Linked DNA regions of Syntrophobotulus glycolicus DSM 8271. The protein of the gene in region 1 interacts with the protein of each later gene in a pairwise test. Links are inferred from orthologs where the notes say so. Each region holds a gene or a part of one and is shown on either strand. Other genes may lie near its edges.

The links.
Region 2: the proteins of SGLY_RS08665 (region 1) and dnaX interact in binary tests that used the Escherichia coli proteins (3 or more experiments, as listed by UniProt). The link is inferred for Syntrophobotulus glycolicus DSM 8271 from one-to-one orthologs.

What each region holds. Positions count from the first base shown.
Region 1 is NC_015172.1:1,765,412-1,770,237, reverse strand. The notes cover bases 1-4,069. They hold SGLY_RS08665 (DNA polymerase III subunit alpha), read right to left. Parts: upstream 3,675-4,069; coding sequence 201-3,674; downstream 1-200. Other genes in these bases: SGLY_RS18150 (hypothetical protein), read right to left, coding at 3,809-3,976; coaD (pantetheine-phosphate adenylyltransferase), read right to left, coding at 1-141. Outside these bases: SGLY_RS08660 (metal-dependent hydrolase), read right to left, coding at 4,322-4,826. UniProt on the Escherichia coli protein: DNA polymerase III is a complex, multichain enzyme responsible for most of the replicative synthesis in bacteria. This DNA polymerase also exhibits 3' to 5' exonuclease activity. The alpha chain is the DNA polymerase catalytic subunit.
Region 2 is NC_015172.1:164,646-175,107, forward strand. Bases 3,523-6,347 are described here. They hold dnaX (DNA polymerase III subunit gamma/tau), read left to right. Parts: upstream 3,523-4,049; coding sequence 4,050-5,645; downstream 5,646-6,347. Other genes in these bases: SGLY_RS00810 (metal ABC transporter substrate-binding protein), read left to right, coding at 3,523-3,565; SGLY_RS00820 (YbaB/EbfC family nucleoid-associated protein), read left to right, coding at 5,711-6,046; recR (recombination mediator RecR), read left to right, coding at 6,071-6,347. In the rest of the region: SGLY_RS00790 (CobW family GTP-binding protein), read right to left, coding at 1-441; SGLY_RS00795 (Fur family transcriptional regulator), read right to left, coding at 483-896; SGLY_RS00800 (metal ABC transporter permease), read right to left, coding at 1,015-1,830; SGLY_RS00805 (metal ABC transporter ATP-binding protein), read right to left, coding at 1,858-2,511; more of SGLY_RS00810, read left to right, coding at 2,654-3,522; more of recR, read left to right, coding at 6,348-6,667; SGLY_RS00830 (pro-sigmaK processing inhibitor BofA family protein), read left to right, coding at 6,766-7,020; nifJ (pyruvate:ferredoxin (flavodoxin) oxidoreductase), read left to right, coding at 7,593-10,462. UniProt on the Escherichia coli protein: Part of the beta sliding clamp loading complex, which hydrolyzes ATP to load the beta clamp onto primed DNA to form the DNA replication pre-initiation complex.

The DNA.
Region 1 (4,826 bases):
TAAAGAAAACAGGGTTTCTTTATTGCTGTTTGCGGCTACTCCAATAATGATTTTATCAAAAAGCTGAGCCGCTCTGTGTAAAATGTCCATATGTCCAAGGGTTACCGGATCAAAGGTTCCTGGATAAACAGCGATGCGCACAAATTTTCTCCTCCAAAAAATTTTTGATTGATCAGAGCAACGATAATACTAAATTTGCTTCATTGCCATTTTACATTGTTTTGTCCCAGAAGTGCAGTAATATTTTGGCAAAAAGCATGAGATTTCTCGGCCCGATATTCTTGGCTTAATTTAAATGATTTTTTGCTGTCCGCAAAATATACACATACGGGGATTTTTCCAGAATGGTTTTCCAGTAATTTCAAAATCCTGCCGAGCAGTTCCTTGTCTTCACGATTTAATTTTAAAAAAAGCCTTCCATGCTTTGTGTCCACCCTGTCATAACCTGAGTTCTCCTCTTTTTCCCCTCTTGCATTTGTTTCAGGCCCCTGGTTAAACTCATTTAATTCGTTAATTTTTTCGGCAAAGATCTTCTTCTCATCTTCATTAAGATAATATCTGCCCTTAACAATGACAATATTGTCATTGTGCAAATTTGATCCTTCCGCAAAAACTCTGGGGAAAACCAGGACTTCGATGGTCCCCGAAAGATCTTCAAGAAGAAAAGTGGCCATCATCTCGCCTCTTTTTGTTATTGTCTGTCTATAAGACGTAATTATTCCGCATAAGATCACTTTTTTTTCTTCTAAGCCTTCCAGACAGGTCGCAATATCGGAACTAATCAGGTCTTTATATTGCGTTTCAATTGACGATAAAGGATGATTAGTCAGATATAAACCCAGGTATTCTTTCTCCAGCTTGGAGATATCTCCTTGAGAAACTTCGTCTAATTGAGGCATTGCAAAGTCTTCTTCCAGCTTCTCATCAAGATCGAAAAGGGACATTTGCCCCGACTCCCGGTCTCTCTGCCTGTTTTGAGCCAAATCAAGCATCCTCTCAAGCACAGTCAAAGCCTGTGCTCTTGAACAAAGCGATTGGAACGCCCCTGCCTTAATCAGGCTTTCCATCACTCTTTTGTTGACCATTCTGGAATCCATCCGGCTGATAAAATCATAAAGCGAACGAAAGGGCCCGTTTTTCCTTTCCTCAATGATCTTTTCAACGACCTGGGCGCCAACATTGCGGACAGCTCCCAGACCGAAGCGGATGGCCCTGCCCTCAATGGCAAAATCATTATAACTGAACTGGACATCGGGGGGCAAAATCGTGATGCCATTGTTTTGGGCTTCATGAATATAAAAAGAAACTTTATCGGAAACACCGATGACCGAGCTTAAAAGAGATGCGGCAAACTCCAAAGGGAAATTGGCTTTCAAATAAGCTGTCTGGTAAGAAATCAAGGCATAGGCCGTCGCGTGGCCTTTATTGAACCCGTATTCGGCGAATTTAGCCATAAGATCAAATATTTCTTCGGCCTCATTCTTTTTAAGGCCAAGGCGTATGGCACCGGGGACAATTACCTCGCCGTGATCATCCTGAAGTCCATGAACAAAATTCTGGCGTTCTTCATCCATAATATCGCGGTTTTTCTTCCCCATTGCCCTGCGCAGCAAATCCGCCCGGCCCAGAGAGTATCCGCCCAAATCCCTGGCGATCTGCATTACTTGTTCCTGATAAACGATAATTCCATAAGTAGCCTGTAAGATTTTTTCTAATTTAGGATGAAGATAGCTGAGCTTGCCGCTTTGCTTACGCTTAATAAATTCCGGTATTTGTTCCATGGGACCGGGCCGGTAAAGGGCCAAGACGGCAATAATATCCTCAAAACAGCTTGGTTTCAGCTCCTTGAGAATAGCTTTCATACCGCCGCTTTCCAGCTGAAAGACACCGGAGCTCTTGCCTTCAGAGAGCATTTGATAAGTTTTCAGATCGTCTAATGGCAATTTGTTGAGATCGATTGTTTTTCCCTGCGTCTCTTGAATTCTGGTCAGAGTTTGGCTGATGATCGTCAGGTTACGTAACCCCAGAAAGTCCATTTTTAACAAGCCGATATCCTCAACTGTCTTCATCGGAAATTGGGTCATGGGAAATCCTTCCGCTGTTCTTTGCAAAGGCAAATAGTTGGTCAACGGTTCTCTGGCGATCACGACCCCTGCGGCATGGGTAGACGCATGTCTGGGCATCCCTTCAAGTCCCTGGGAAATTTCCAGAAGCCGTTTGATTTCTTCTTCCTCGCTAACCATTCTGATCAGATCAGGAGAAACGGTCAACGCCCTTTCCAGAGTCATCCCCAGTTCATTGGGAACGGCTTTAGCCACCTTGTCCACTTTGCTGAGCGGGATATTCAGGACCCTGCCAACATCCCTGATCGCGCCTTTGGCCCCCATAGTTCCAAAGGTGATGATTTGACAGACTTTATCCGCACCATATTTTTGTGTGACATATTTAATGACTTTATCTCTGCCTTCAGGATCAAAATCTATATCGATATCAGGCATGGTTATTCTTTCAGGATTTAAAAACCGTTCAAAGAGCAGATCATGCCTGAGTGGTTCAATATCGGTAATTCCTAATAAATAAGCGACCATACTGGCGGCTGCCGATCCTCTCCCCGGTCCTACCGTTACGCCATTTTCTCTCGCGTACCGGCAAAAATCAGCCACAATTAAAAAATAGCCGGAGTAACCTGTTTTGGTGATGACATTCAGCTCATATTCCAGGCGTCCTTTTTCTCTTTCACCTGCCTGGGGATAGCGCTGGGGGAAGATCTGCGCGCATTGCTCCCGCAGGTATTGATCCAGTGTAAATCCTTCGGGAACCTGATAATCGGGTAAAAAATTTGTCCCGAAGGCAAAATCAACATTGCACCTGGCTGCTATTTCCTCGGTTATTTCCAAAACCTCAGGATGCTCTCCGAAAAGCAGATTCATTTCGGAATGAGCTTTCAAATAGAATTCCTGCCCTTCAAAGCTCATTCTGGTCTGATCGTTTAATGTTTTACCGGTCTGAATACATAATAGGACATCCTGCAGGAAGGAATCAGCTTTTTCGACATAGTGCACATCGTTGGTCGCTACGATGGGGATTCCGGTCATCCGGGAAATCTTCAGCATTTCAGTATTGACCTTTTGCTGATCTCTTAAGCCATGGTCCTGAATCTCCAGAAAGAAATTGCCCTTACCGAATATATCCAGATACTCCAAGGCCGTTTCCCGGGCTTTTTCCAGGTTATCCTCCAAAATCAGCTCGGATATTTCACCAGCCAGACAAGCGCTGAGCGCAATTAGCCCCTTGCTGTTTTCCCTGAGGAATTTTTTATCTGTCCTCGGTTTATAATAAAATCCTTCAATATGGGCATTTGAGACTATTTTTACAAGATTGCGGTAGCCTTCCATATTTTCGGCAAGCAAAACAAGATGATAATTCTTATCATCCCGGCCCGCATTTTTTTCGGTCAATTTTCCCGGGGCCACATAAACCTCACAGCCAATGATCGGTTTAATCCCTTGTTTTTTACAGGCCTTGTAAAAGTCTATTACCCCGTACATTACACCATGGTCCGTAATGGCCAAAGCGGGCATACCCAATTCCCCGGCCTTTTTCACAAGCTTGTTGATCCTGGCCGCTCCGTCCAGCAGGCTGTATTCAGTATGGACATGGAGATGCGTGAACATCTGGTGTTTTCTCCCATCCGGGCTGTCATCATTTTGTCTGCTGATGTTTTGTTTTACCCAATAAAAAAGCCCTACCTATTTTTTTCATTATAACATAAGGCAGGACCTGCTGTGATGACTAAGCATACTTTGTTTTATTTTCTCTTCAAGCCGAGCTCGGAGGCGATTTCCATCTTCATTTCTTCAATGATATTAAACTGTCTGTTTCCGGCCTTTTTCAAATCTTTAGACATTCCTTTTTGCATCTGTTTCATACCTTTTTGCGTGATTTTCAGACTGTTTTTAATCTCTTTCATCTTCATGGCGGCCTCCTCCTTTTTCCATCCACTTTCTAGGATACTGAAAACGAATTGACATTACCTTCCTTGTAAGGGCATTGCGGTTTCTTTATCCCCTGGACATTCTCCAGACGGCAGCGCCCGTCAATTGAAAATGCGCACTGATTGTTGCATTCTTTTTCTCTCATTTTAAAATCACCGTCCTGACTAATATTTTAGCCAGGTTTACTAAAAATTATCCTCAATAAGATTTAGAATTTCCTTATAAAAAAGATCTTTCCCGATTTCTTTTTTTATTCCCTGTAGGAAAAAAGAATGCCTTGGCAGGGCATTCTTCCATAACTTAACAACAAAATTTTTGCTTAATGTTTAAATTTGCAGGCTTTGCCCGGGTTCCAGAATAACGCCTTTCGTCTTCGGAACTTTACTTTCAAGTGCTGAAACAAAAGCTTCAGGATTTTGCCTGATGACAGGGAAAGTATTGTAATGCATGGGGACCACATATTTTGCTTGGAGCATTTCCGCCGCGAGCACCGCATCGTCCGGACCCATCCCAAAATTATCCCCGATCGGCAACATCGCTGCCTCTAATGCGCAAAAGTTTTTTATCAATTGCAGATCACTGAACAATCCGGTGTCTCCGGCGTGATATACCCACAACCCGTCCATATTGATCAGAAAACCGCAGGCCAGGCCACCATACCAAAAAGTTCCGTCTCCTTTCGGTATGCCTGATCCATGCAAAGCGGGCGTAAGCTTTACCGTTCCGAATCCAAATGGATATTTCCCTCCAATATGCATGGAGTGGATGTTTTTTACCCCGTTCTTCTTCGCAAAATTTGCCAGCTCAAAATTAGAAATAAAGAGACAGCCG
Region 2 (10,462 bases), 1.6 Mb from region 1 along the record:
GGCATTCCGGATTTGATCCTCGAAAAACTCACCAAAATTATCAAGATACAGTGCACAGCGGTTGGCGTCGACGATTGTTATTTTTCCCTTCACCTCGGCAAGCGGTTGAAGGCGCGGGTCCGAGCAGGCTTTCACAATATCTGAAAGCTTACTGACGCCGGACGGCTCAATCACAATTTTATCCGGATGGAAACGATCCAAAAGCTCTTGGAGAGCTTTAACAAAATCACCTGAAAGGCTGCAGCAAATACACCCGGAATTAATCTCTCTCACTTCAATGCCGCCGGATCGCAGCAGGGCGGCATCAATACTGATTTCACCGAAATCATTTTCAATAAGGACGACCTTCTCTTTCTTAAAGGTCTCTCTCAGCAGCTTTTGGATCAGCGTGGTTTTTCCCGCTCCCAAAAAGCCCGCTATGACGTATATTTCTGTAGCCATGCGCGCCTCCCTGAATAAACATTAATTTAAGATGACAATTGTCAGTTTGGGTGACAATCCCTGCAAAATCCAAATACCTCCAGATTATGGCCCATAACCTGAAAATCCTCATCTTCGAGTTTGGGTATAAATTTCTCCATCGGGCAATCAGCCATCGGTATCATCTTATGGCAGTTTATACAGACAGCATAATGCTGATGTTTAAAGCGATTGAGTTCATAAACAGCCATCTCGTTATTGATCACAGTGGTTTTAATCACCAGGCCTTTTTTTATGAAAAGCTCCAGAATCCGGTAGACGGTGGACAGCCAGGCGGCGTCTCCGTTTTTTTCCATTGCGGAGCAGATGTCCGATGCGCTTAAAGGTTTTTCAGAGAGCTCAAGCACCGTAAGCACACTTTCCCGCTGCCGGGTTCTTTTTAGTCCCGCAGGCCAGTTAGTCTGTACTGTTTTCAATGAATCCACCTCATTTACTCCATTTATATGATCCGGAAATGCGTATTATTCGCATTTATCATTATAGAGTGGACAATTTTAAGAAGTCAAGTATTCCAAAGCCGCCGGTATATGGGCATTATTGACTGCAGGCCGCGCCCACACTTGTCTGCAGCTTTTTGGCGAGCAAAACCAAGACCAGGACGGCAACCGAAATAAGGGCGGTAAAGCCACCGGGGGCAACATTGAGATAGTACGATAGAAACAACCCCAGCATGATGTCTATAACGCTGAAAACAATGGAAAAGATCAAGGTGAATCGAAATCCTTTCCCAAGCTGCATGGCTGTGGCGACGGGAAGGGCAATCATGGAACTAAGGACCAGCACGCCGACGATTCTGATGGATACGGCTATGGCCGAGGCGACCAGGACGGAAAAAACATAGTTAATCAGTCTGACTTTGACGCCCGCTATTCTAGCGGCCTCCTCGTCATAGGCGATATAGATCATCTGATGGTAAAGGAAAATGAGCGTTAGAACGGAAACCGCGCTGAGGATCAGCACCATGATCATATCGAACCGGGTAACGGTCAGGATACTGCCGAACATAAATGAATCCGCACTGGCGTGGAGCTTTCCGGAACTGATGATGGTAATGGCGGTGCCTACGCTCAGAGAAAGTACGATGGTGAGAATCAAATCCGTGTACTTCTGGAAATAGCTGCGCAGGAACTCGATCAGCGCGCCACAGACCGAGGTAAAGAGAAAGGCGCCAAGTACGGGATTTTGGTTCAACATCAGCCCTATGGTGATGCCGGCCAGCGAGGCATGAGATAAGGCGTCCCCGATCATGGAATACCGGCGAAGAACCAGAAAAATACCGATGCAGGGGCATAAAATCGAAATAAATACGGAAACGAAAATCGCGTTTTGCATAAAGCTGTAATGAAACATAGTCAGCATTGTTTGTCGCCCTCTCCCTTATTTTTGGAAAAACTCGTCGGCGTATTGCCGGGGGGTACAGAGATGCCCCTGACCGCCTGTCAGATGGTAAATCAAGGTTGAGTTGGAAATGGCGGCGTCCAGGTTGTGCTCGACGGAAATAATGGTAATGCCGTTTTCCTGGTTTATTTTTTTCAAAAAACCATAAATCTCTCTCTGGCTTTTGCGATCCACCCCGGTTGAAGGCTCGTCCAAAACCAGCAAATCTGGTGCTCCCATCAAGGCCCTGGCAATCAATATCTTCTGGCTCTGGCCGCCGGAGAGGGTGCCCATCAGCGCGCCTGTGAAGCCGGACATTCCAACCTGTTCAAGATTTTCCACAATCGTGTCTTTATTTTTGATCCGCAATAATTTGCGGTAAGAATTCAAGGCTTCATAGACGGTAATGGGGAAATCCGAGTTGGAGAAATCCTTTTTTTGGGGGACATAGCCGATTCTCTTGGCTTGAGAGGCAATGCTTCCGCCTGTGGGTTTGATGAATTTCAGGAGCAACCTCATCAGTGTGCTTTTGCCGCTGCCGTTTTCACCCATTACCGATACGTACTCTCCACCGCAGATTTGCAGATTGATCCCCTCCAGCAGGTACGGAGGCAAACCCGTATAGGAAAAGAATAAATTTTCGGCTTTAATCATGAGAGATTCCTTTCTGCACGCAGTACTCATTATTATTGAAAATGCTTATCATTCGCAGTTGACAAAAATATCCTTAAAAACTAATATATATTATAGATGCAAATGGGAAGCGTTTGCAAGTAGAGTATGGGAGGTCGAAAAATTGTTAAAAAGGTGGACTGTTTTGCTGCTATGTTTGCTTGCTGTCGTGAGCTTTCCGGGGTGTAGCAGCAATAATCCGGTAACGAAAACGGAAGAAAGCAAACTCGAGGTTTCCGTAACTTTTAACGCGCTGAAAGAATTTGTTGCTGCTGTGGGAAAGGATAAGGTAGAAATTTCAACACTTATACCCGATGGGATGGAACCTCATGATTTTGAACCAAAGGCGCAGGATCTCACCGGTCTCAGTACGGCCAAGGTTTTCGTGTACAGTGGATTGGGCATGGAAGGATGGGTGGAGGAAGCGATTAAAGCGGCCAATAATGCCGGTCTGATTGCAGTGGAAGCGTCCAAAGGCGCTGGAGCGATTGCCGGCGCGGAGCATGAAGGGGGAGAGGAACATGGGCAATATGACCCCCATATCTGGCTCAGTCTGAAGGGGGCTGAAATTGAGGTCAATAACATCAGGGACGCTCTCGTCCAGGCAGATCCCGCGAATAAAGACTATTATGAAAAAAACTGCAATGATTATATCTCCCAACTCGAAAACCTTTACAACGAATATCACGGAAAATTCCAGTCCGCGCAGAAAAAGAGCTTTGTAACGGGACATGCTGCTTTTGCCTATCTCTGCCGGGACTTTGGCTTAGAGCAAAACAGCGTGGAAGACGTTTTTGCGGAGGGCGAACCCAGTGCTCAGCAATTGACCGAGCTCGTAGAATACTGTAAGAAAAATAAAGTAACCGCCATTTTTGCCGAAGAAATGGCCAGTCCGGATGTTTCCCAAACACTGGCCAAGGAAGTCGGCGCCAAAGTAGAAACCATTTACACGATAGAAAGCAATGAGGATGATTTGACTTATCTGGAACGGATGACGGACAACCTGTCCAAGATTTATGAGAGTTTGATCGAATAAACCGCTTGTGTAACCCTTTAAAAGGACGGGATTTGCAATATTCTTATAAAAAATTTATTTGATATCGTGAAGAGCTTATTAGCGGGCTTTTTATTTTCAAAGGATTAATGGTATAATAGGTTTGGCCGTGCTAGATGGGGAGGTAGCGGTTCCCTGTAACCCGCAGTCCGCTGCAGCGGGATCGAATTCCTTTGTGAGGGCCTAATTGTCGGAGCAGTCTGTGCATCTGAAGTGATGACATTCTGGTCTTGCGCAACGGAATGCTTTGAACCGTGTCAGGTCCTGACGGAAGCAGCACTAAGGAGATTTTTCCGTGTGCCGCAAGGTTGCCGGAAGGGAACTTCGGTTTACAGGTAACGTCCGGTGGTTATGGTTCGGGCAAAGGTGCACGGTCTTATTTTCTTAAGGTGGTTAGAACCATCTTTTTTATTACGTTAAAATCAAGCCGGCAAAAACTGAACCGGTATGGATGAAGGTGAAGGAAATGGCCTATTTGGCGCTTTACCGGGAATGGAGGCCAAGACGATTTCAGGACTTGGTCGGACAGGAACATGTGAAAAGAATTCTGACAAATGCTCTGATCAGCAATAAGGTTGCCCACGCCTATCTTTTCAGCGGTCCCAGAGGAACGGGAAAAACCACGGCGGCCAAGATCTTAGCCAAGGCTTTGAACTGTGCTTTTCGCCGGGGGGAGGAACCCTGCAATGAATGTGATTCTTGTCAGGGAATTGACCAGGGGCAAGCCATGGATGTTTTGGAGATTGATGCGGCCTCCAACCGCGGCATAGATGAAATCCGTAATCTCCGGGAGAATGTTAAGCTCGCTGCGACATCAGGGGAATACAAGGTTTATATTATTGATGAAGTGCATATGTTAACGGCAGAGGCGTTTAACGCATTGTTAAAGACCCTTGAGGAGCCTCCGACAGGAGTGGTTTTTATTATGGCCACAACTGAGCCGCATAAAGTTCCTTTGACAATCCTTTCGCGGGTTCAAAGATTTGAATTTCACCGGATTTCCCCGGAAATGATTGTTCAAAGATTACAGGAAGTCTGTGATTCGCTGGATCGTAAGATAGCTGAAGAGGCTTTGATGGTTATTGCCTCCAAAGCGGAAGGCGGACTGAGGGACGCGCTGAGCATTTTGGACCAGTGTCTTCTCCATGAAGGGGATATTACCCTGGAATTTGTGTTTGAAATTCTTGGTGTTGTAGGAGAAAGCTTTAGCGCAGATCTGCTGGAGGCGATTCTCGGAGAGGATTGCGGGCTTGTCCTGACCAAGCTTAATGATGCGGTAGCAAAGGGGAGGGACCCCCGTCAGATCATCAGGGAGCTGCTGGAATATCTTCGCCAGGGATTGCTTTTTGGTGCGGGAGGGCGGGAACCGATGCTTTCGCCTCAAATGAAGAACAGGCTGACACAACAAGTCGGTCAAGCAGGCATCGAAAAAATACTGGCCTTGATCAATGTTTTGCTCAAGGGAGAGGGAGAACTTCGAGCCGCTCCTAATGCAAGACTTAGTGCTGAGATGGTTTTGGTTCAAGCGGTTTTCCAAATGCAAAGCTTTTTGGCAGAACAGCCTGCGGGATTTTTGCACGACAAGAAAAGTCAAAAACAAAACGAACAAAAAACCGGAGAGCAGAAGCTGCCCCGACCCAAACAAATGGCACAGGAGCAAGCCGGTTTTAATAAAATAGAACAAAATCCAATGAATAACGAGTCGAGATTAGATATCGCTGCAGTCTGGCCTCAGGTTTTAGAAGGAGTGCGTAAGAAAAAGAAATCAACACACGCTTTTCTTTTGGAAGCACATCCGGAAAGGATTGAGCAAGACAAATTGGTGCTCGTTTTTAAGGAGGGATATTCTTTTCACCGGGATAAATTTGAACAACCGGAGAACAGGAACATTGTTGAAGAAATCCTCGGACAAATCACCGGAATTCGCTTAAGTCTCCATAATATGATGGAAAACGAGGTTGTTTCCCAGTCTCTCCCCGGAGAAAAAAAAGTTATTGATATCGTAGGGAAAGCTAAAGAAATCTTTGGTTCGGATCTTGTAGTGGTCAAGAAAGAGAAGTAAAATGATACGGTGACAACAATGAAGGAATGATATCAAAAGAATATTTTGATAAGGAGTGTATAATTATGGCCTTTAAACCACCAGGTGGAATGGGAAATATGAATCAAATGCTTAAACAGGCGCAGAAGCTCCAGCAGGATATGCTGAAAGCCAAAGAAGAGCTTGGAGATAAGACGGTTCAGGCTTCCTCCGGCGGCGGAGCGGTTGAAGTGGTTGTCAGCGGCGACCTTGAGGTGAAAGAACTGAAAATAAAACCTGAAGCTGTAGATCCGGACGATGTCGAAATGCTGGAAGACTTGATTAAAGCCGCGGTTAACCAGGGAATCCGCAATGCGCAGAATATGGCGGAACAAGAAATGGGAAAATTGACCGGAGGCTTGAATATTCCCGGATTGTTTTAAATATAAAGGCTTGATTGGTATATTATGGATTTTTTTTATTATCCTCAGCCTTTGGCTGATTTAATTGCAGCGTTTTCAAGACTGCCCGGCATAGGGCCAAAGACTGCCGGCAGATTGGCATTTTATGCCCTCCAGCATGCAGATGAAGCTACCGGACTTTCAAAGGCCATCAGTGCCGCCCTTAAGGATATTCGGTATTGCAGTATTTGCGGTAATTATACAGATTCCGATCCCTGCCGGATATGTTCCAGTCCAAAACGAAACAGGGAAATTCTTTGTGTGGTCGAGCAGTCCCGGGATGTTGTGGCCCTGGAGAAGACTGGGGAATACAAGGGATTGTACCATGTTCTGCACGGGGTGCTTTCTCCTATGGAAGGGATAGGGCCGGAACAGCTTAATATTGGTGGTCTGTTGTCCAGACTGGAAGGAGTCAGTGAAATCGTAATTGCGGTTAACCCTACTGTTGAAGGAGAAGCTACGGCTTTGTATCTGGCCAGGTTGCTTAAGCCTTTGCAGATAAAGGTCACCAGAATTGCGCACGGGCTGCCTGTTGGCGCTGATCTGGAATATGCTGATGAAGTGACAATTGCCAGAGCATTGGAAGGAAGAAGACCGCTGTAAAAAGATCATGGTCCGGTTAAAGAAGGAATGAAGGCTACAGTCATATCTTGTCCGCTTTCCGCATAGAATGCAGTAATTCGGAAGTGGGAGAGAATGGTATGACATTTGTTTTTATGATACTGTTTGTTATTTTGTTATTATTGGTGGTCATCTCCTCTTTGAGAAGACCAAATCAGCTGATCAGGGTTATGATCCATATGCTTGGCGGAGTGGTCGGATTATGGCTGATCAATCTTTTGCTCAGTGTAGTAAATATTCAAATTCCGATTAATATTTTTACGGTGATCTTGGTTGCTTTTTTAGGTTTTCCGGGAGTGATTGTTTTAACGGTCTTTCAGTTTATTGGAGTATAGCCTCTGAGATCACAAGCTTATTTGAACAAAAGCGAAGAAAACCGGCAGTCCTTCAGTCATAGAAGAAACAGGAATTTATGGTACATTGTAACATATTTTGCAGAATAATAATCCCTTGACGAGAAGAAGAAGGAAATAGTATACTATACTTGTTCAGGGAACTATGCAAAATAGTTCCCTCGGTTTGTATTCGCTAAAATTTGTGAAAATTCAAAATAATACATATTCTTTCGGAAATCGAGTTGATTTGTATGCTGACATGTGCAAACAGTAACATATGGAAATTGTGATTGTAGTCCAGCCTGAAAAATATTCCGTAGTCTGCATCATTTCATGAAGTTCAGGAACACCTGTATAGTACGTTTTTCATTTGCTTATCCTTATCCTATATATATTTACTGTTTTCCGGTGTTTTCCAACTGTTTAAATTAGGAGGTGGTTTAGCTGTCGGTAATGTGCCGGAAGGCAAGGCCGGATAAACAGAACCCTTTGATGAATTGGATTTAGGGTAATGTTTCATAATAAAGAGAACCTTTAAATTTAAATAAATTTTATGGGGAGGAACAATTTCAATGGCCAAAATGAAGTCAATGGCTGGAAATGAAGCTGCGGCTTATGCGTCGTATGCGTTTTCCGAAGTCGCAACGATCTATCCAATTACTCCTTCGTCTGACATGGCAGAATTTGCAGATGAATGGGCTGCTCATGAAAAGAAAAACCTTTTCGGTCAGACAATGAAAGTAGTGGAAATGCAGTCTGAGGCAGGTGCAGCAGGTGCAGTTCACGGATCACTCCAAGCAGGAGCTTTGACAACTACTTACACTGCATCACAAGGTCTTTTGCTCATGATTCCTAACATGTACAAAATTGCCGGGGAGCTTCTTCCTACGGTTTTCCATGTTAGTGCCCGTGCTGTAGCGGCACACGCCCTTTCTATTTTCGGTGACCATCAGGACGTAATGTCCGTCCGTCAGACAGGGTTTGCCCTTCTGGCATCTTCAAATGTTCAGGAAGCTTTGGATATCGGCATGGTTTCTCATCTGAGCACACTGACAGCCAGAGTGCCTTTCCTGCACTTCTTTGACGGATTCAGAACTTCTCACGAAATTCAAAAGATCAGCCTGCCTGAGGATGAAGAGATCAAACCTCTCATTGATACGGATGCTCTTAAACGTTTCCGTGATAATTCTCTTAATCCTAATCATCCTTGCCTCAGAGGTACTGCCCAGAATCCTGATATCTACTTCCAGGGCAGAGAAGCTTCCAATAAATTCTATGTCAATGTTCCTGATATTGTAGCTGACTATATGAAAAAATATGGCGATGCGACCGGCCGTTACTACAAACCATTCGAATATTATGGTGCCCCTGATGCTGAAAATATCATCGTTGCTATGGGTTCGGTTACGGACACCATTAAAGAAACGATTGACTATTTAGCAACAAAAGGCGAAAAAGTCGGCGTGATCATCGTTCATCTTTATCGTCCTTTCTCAGCAAAATATCTTCTTGATGTCATACCTGCTTCAGTGAAGAAAATTGCAGTGCTTGACCGCACAAAAGAACCTGGTTCACTCGGCGAACCGTTATATCTTGATATTGTCGACGTATTCTACAATAATGATAAAAAACCGATCATTGTCGGCGGACGTTATGGTTTGGGTTCCAAGGATACAACTCCTTCCCAGATCCTTGCAGTATACGAAAACCTGAAGCTCGATCAGCCTAAGGACCGTTTCACTGTTGGTATTGTTGATGATGTTACATTTACCTCACTGGAAGTTAAAGAAGAAATTGACACCACTCCGGAAGGCACAATCAATTGTCAGTTCTGGGGCTTAGGTGCAGACGGTACAGTTGGCGCCAACAAACAGGCAATTAAAATCATTGGTGACCATACCGATCTGTATTCTCAGGCTTACTTTGCTTATGACAGCAAGAAATCCGGCGGTACAACCGTATCTCACTTAAGATTTGGGAAGAAAGAAATTAAAGCTCCATACCTGGTGCAAAACGCAAACTATGTCGCTTGTCACAACCAGGCTTATGTTGATAAATACAATCTCCTCAAATCCTTAAAACCGGGTGGTTCATTTGTTTTGAATACCCAATGGACCGTTGAGGAACTGGATGAAAAACTTCCTGGTTCACTGAAAAAAGCAATCTACGATAAAAAGGCAAACTTCTACATTGTTGACGCCATTAAGATTGCCAAGGAAATTGGCTTGGGCGGCAGAATCAATATGATCATGCAGTCCGCGTTCTTCAAGCTTGCCAATGTTATTCCCATTGATGACGCCATCAAATATCTGAAAGACTCCGTTGTGAAGACTTACGGTAAAAAAGGTCAGGAAATTGTCGACATGAACTATAAGGCTATTGACGCCGGTGTTAATGCCATTGTAAAAGTTGATGTTCCTGCGTCCTGGGCCAATGCGGACGCTAACGACGGGATCTTCCTCGGTGATGAAAATGATCCTGCGTTCATTAAAAAGGTTGTTCGTGTAATGGCCGCTCAGGAAGGGGATACTCTCCCTGTAAGCGCATTCGACGGTTATGAAGACGGAACATTCCCAGCCGGTACTACCGCCTATGAAAAACGCGGTATTGCGGTAACGATTCCTCGCTGGATCAAAGAAAATTGTATCCAATGTAATCAGTGCTCTTATGTTTGCCCACATGCAACAATCAGACCTTTCTTGCTCGATGCTGATGAAGTGAAAAAAGCTCCTGCCGGATTTGAAACCATCAAAGCAAGCGGGAAAGAGCTTGAAGGCTTACAGTATCGTATTCAGGTAACTCCTCTTGATTGTACCGGTTGCGGAAACTGCGCAGAAATCTGCCCGGCTAAACAGAAAGCGCTGGTGATGAAGCCTGCTGCTGAAGAAACCGAAGCAGAAATTCCAAACTGGAATTATGCGCTTACTGTTTCTGATAAAGATAACAGGATTGCGAACAAATATACGGTCAAGAACAGCCAGTTCCTCCGTCCGACCTTTGAGTTCAGCGGAGCATGCCCTGGTTGCGGTGAAACTGCATATGTCAAACTTCTGACTCAGCTCTTTGGTGACCGGATGATGATTGCCAATGCCACAGGCTGCAGCTCCATCTGGGGCGGTAGTGCTCCTTCCGTACCTTACACAGTAAATGCTAAGGGTCAAGGTCCTACATGGGCAAACTCCTTGTTTGAAGATAATGCTGAGTTTGGTTATGGGATGTTCCTCGGTGTTACACATCAGCGTGTAAAAATTGGCGAAGATATGACCGAAGCGATTAAACAAAATATTCCGGATTCCCTTAAAGAAGCGTTCAAAGAATGGATTGCCAGCATGTATGATGGCGATGCTTCTAAAGCTGCCAGTGTGAAAGTTGAAGCTGAATTAGCAAAAGTTGATCTGAATGCTAATCCTCTTCTGAAAAGCATCGCGGACAAGAAAGATCT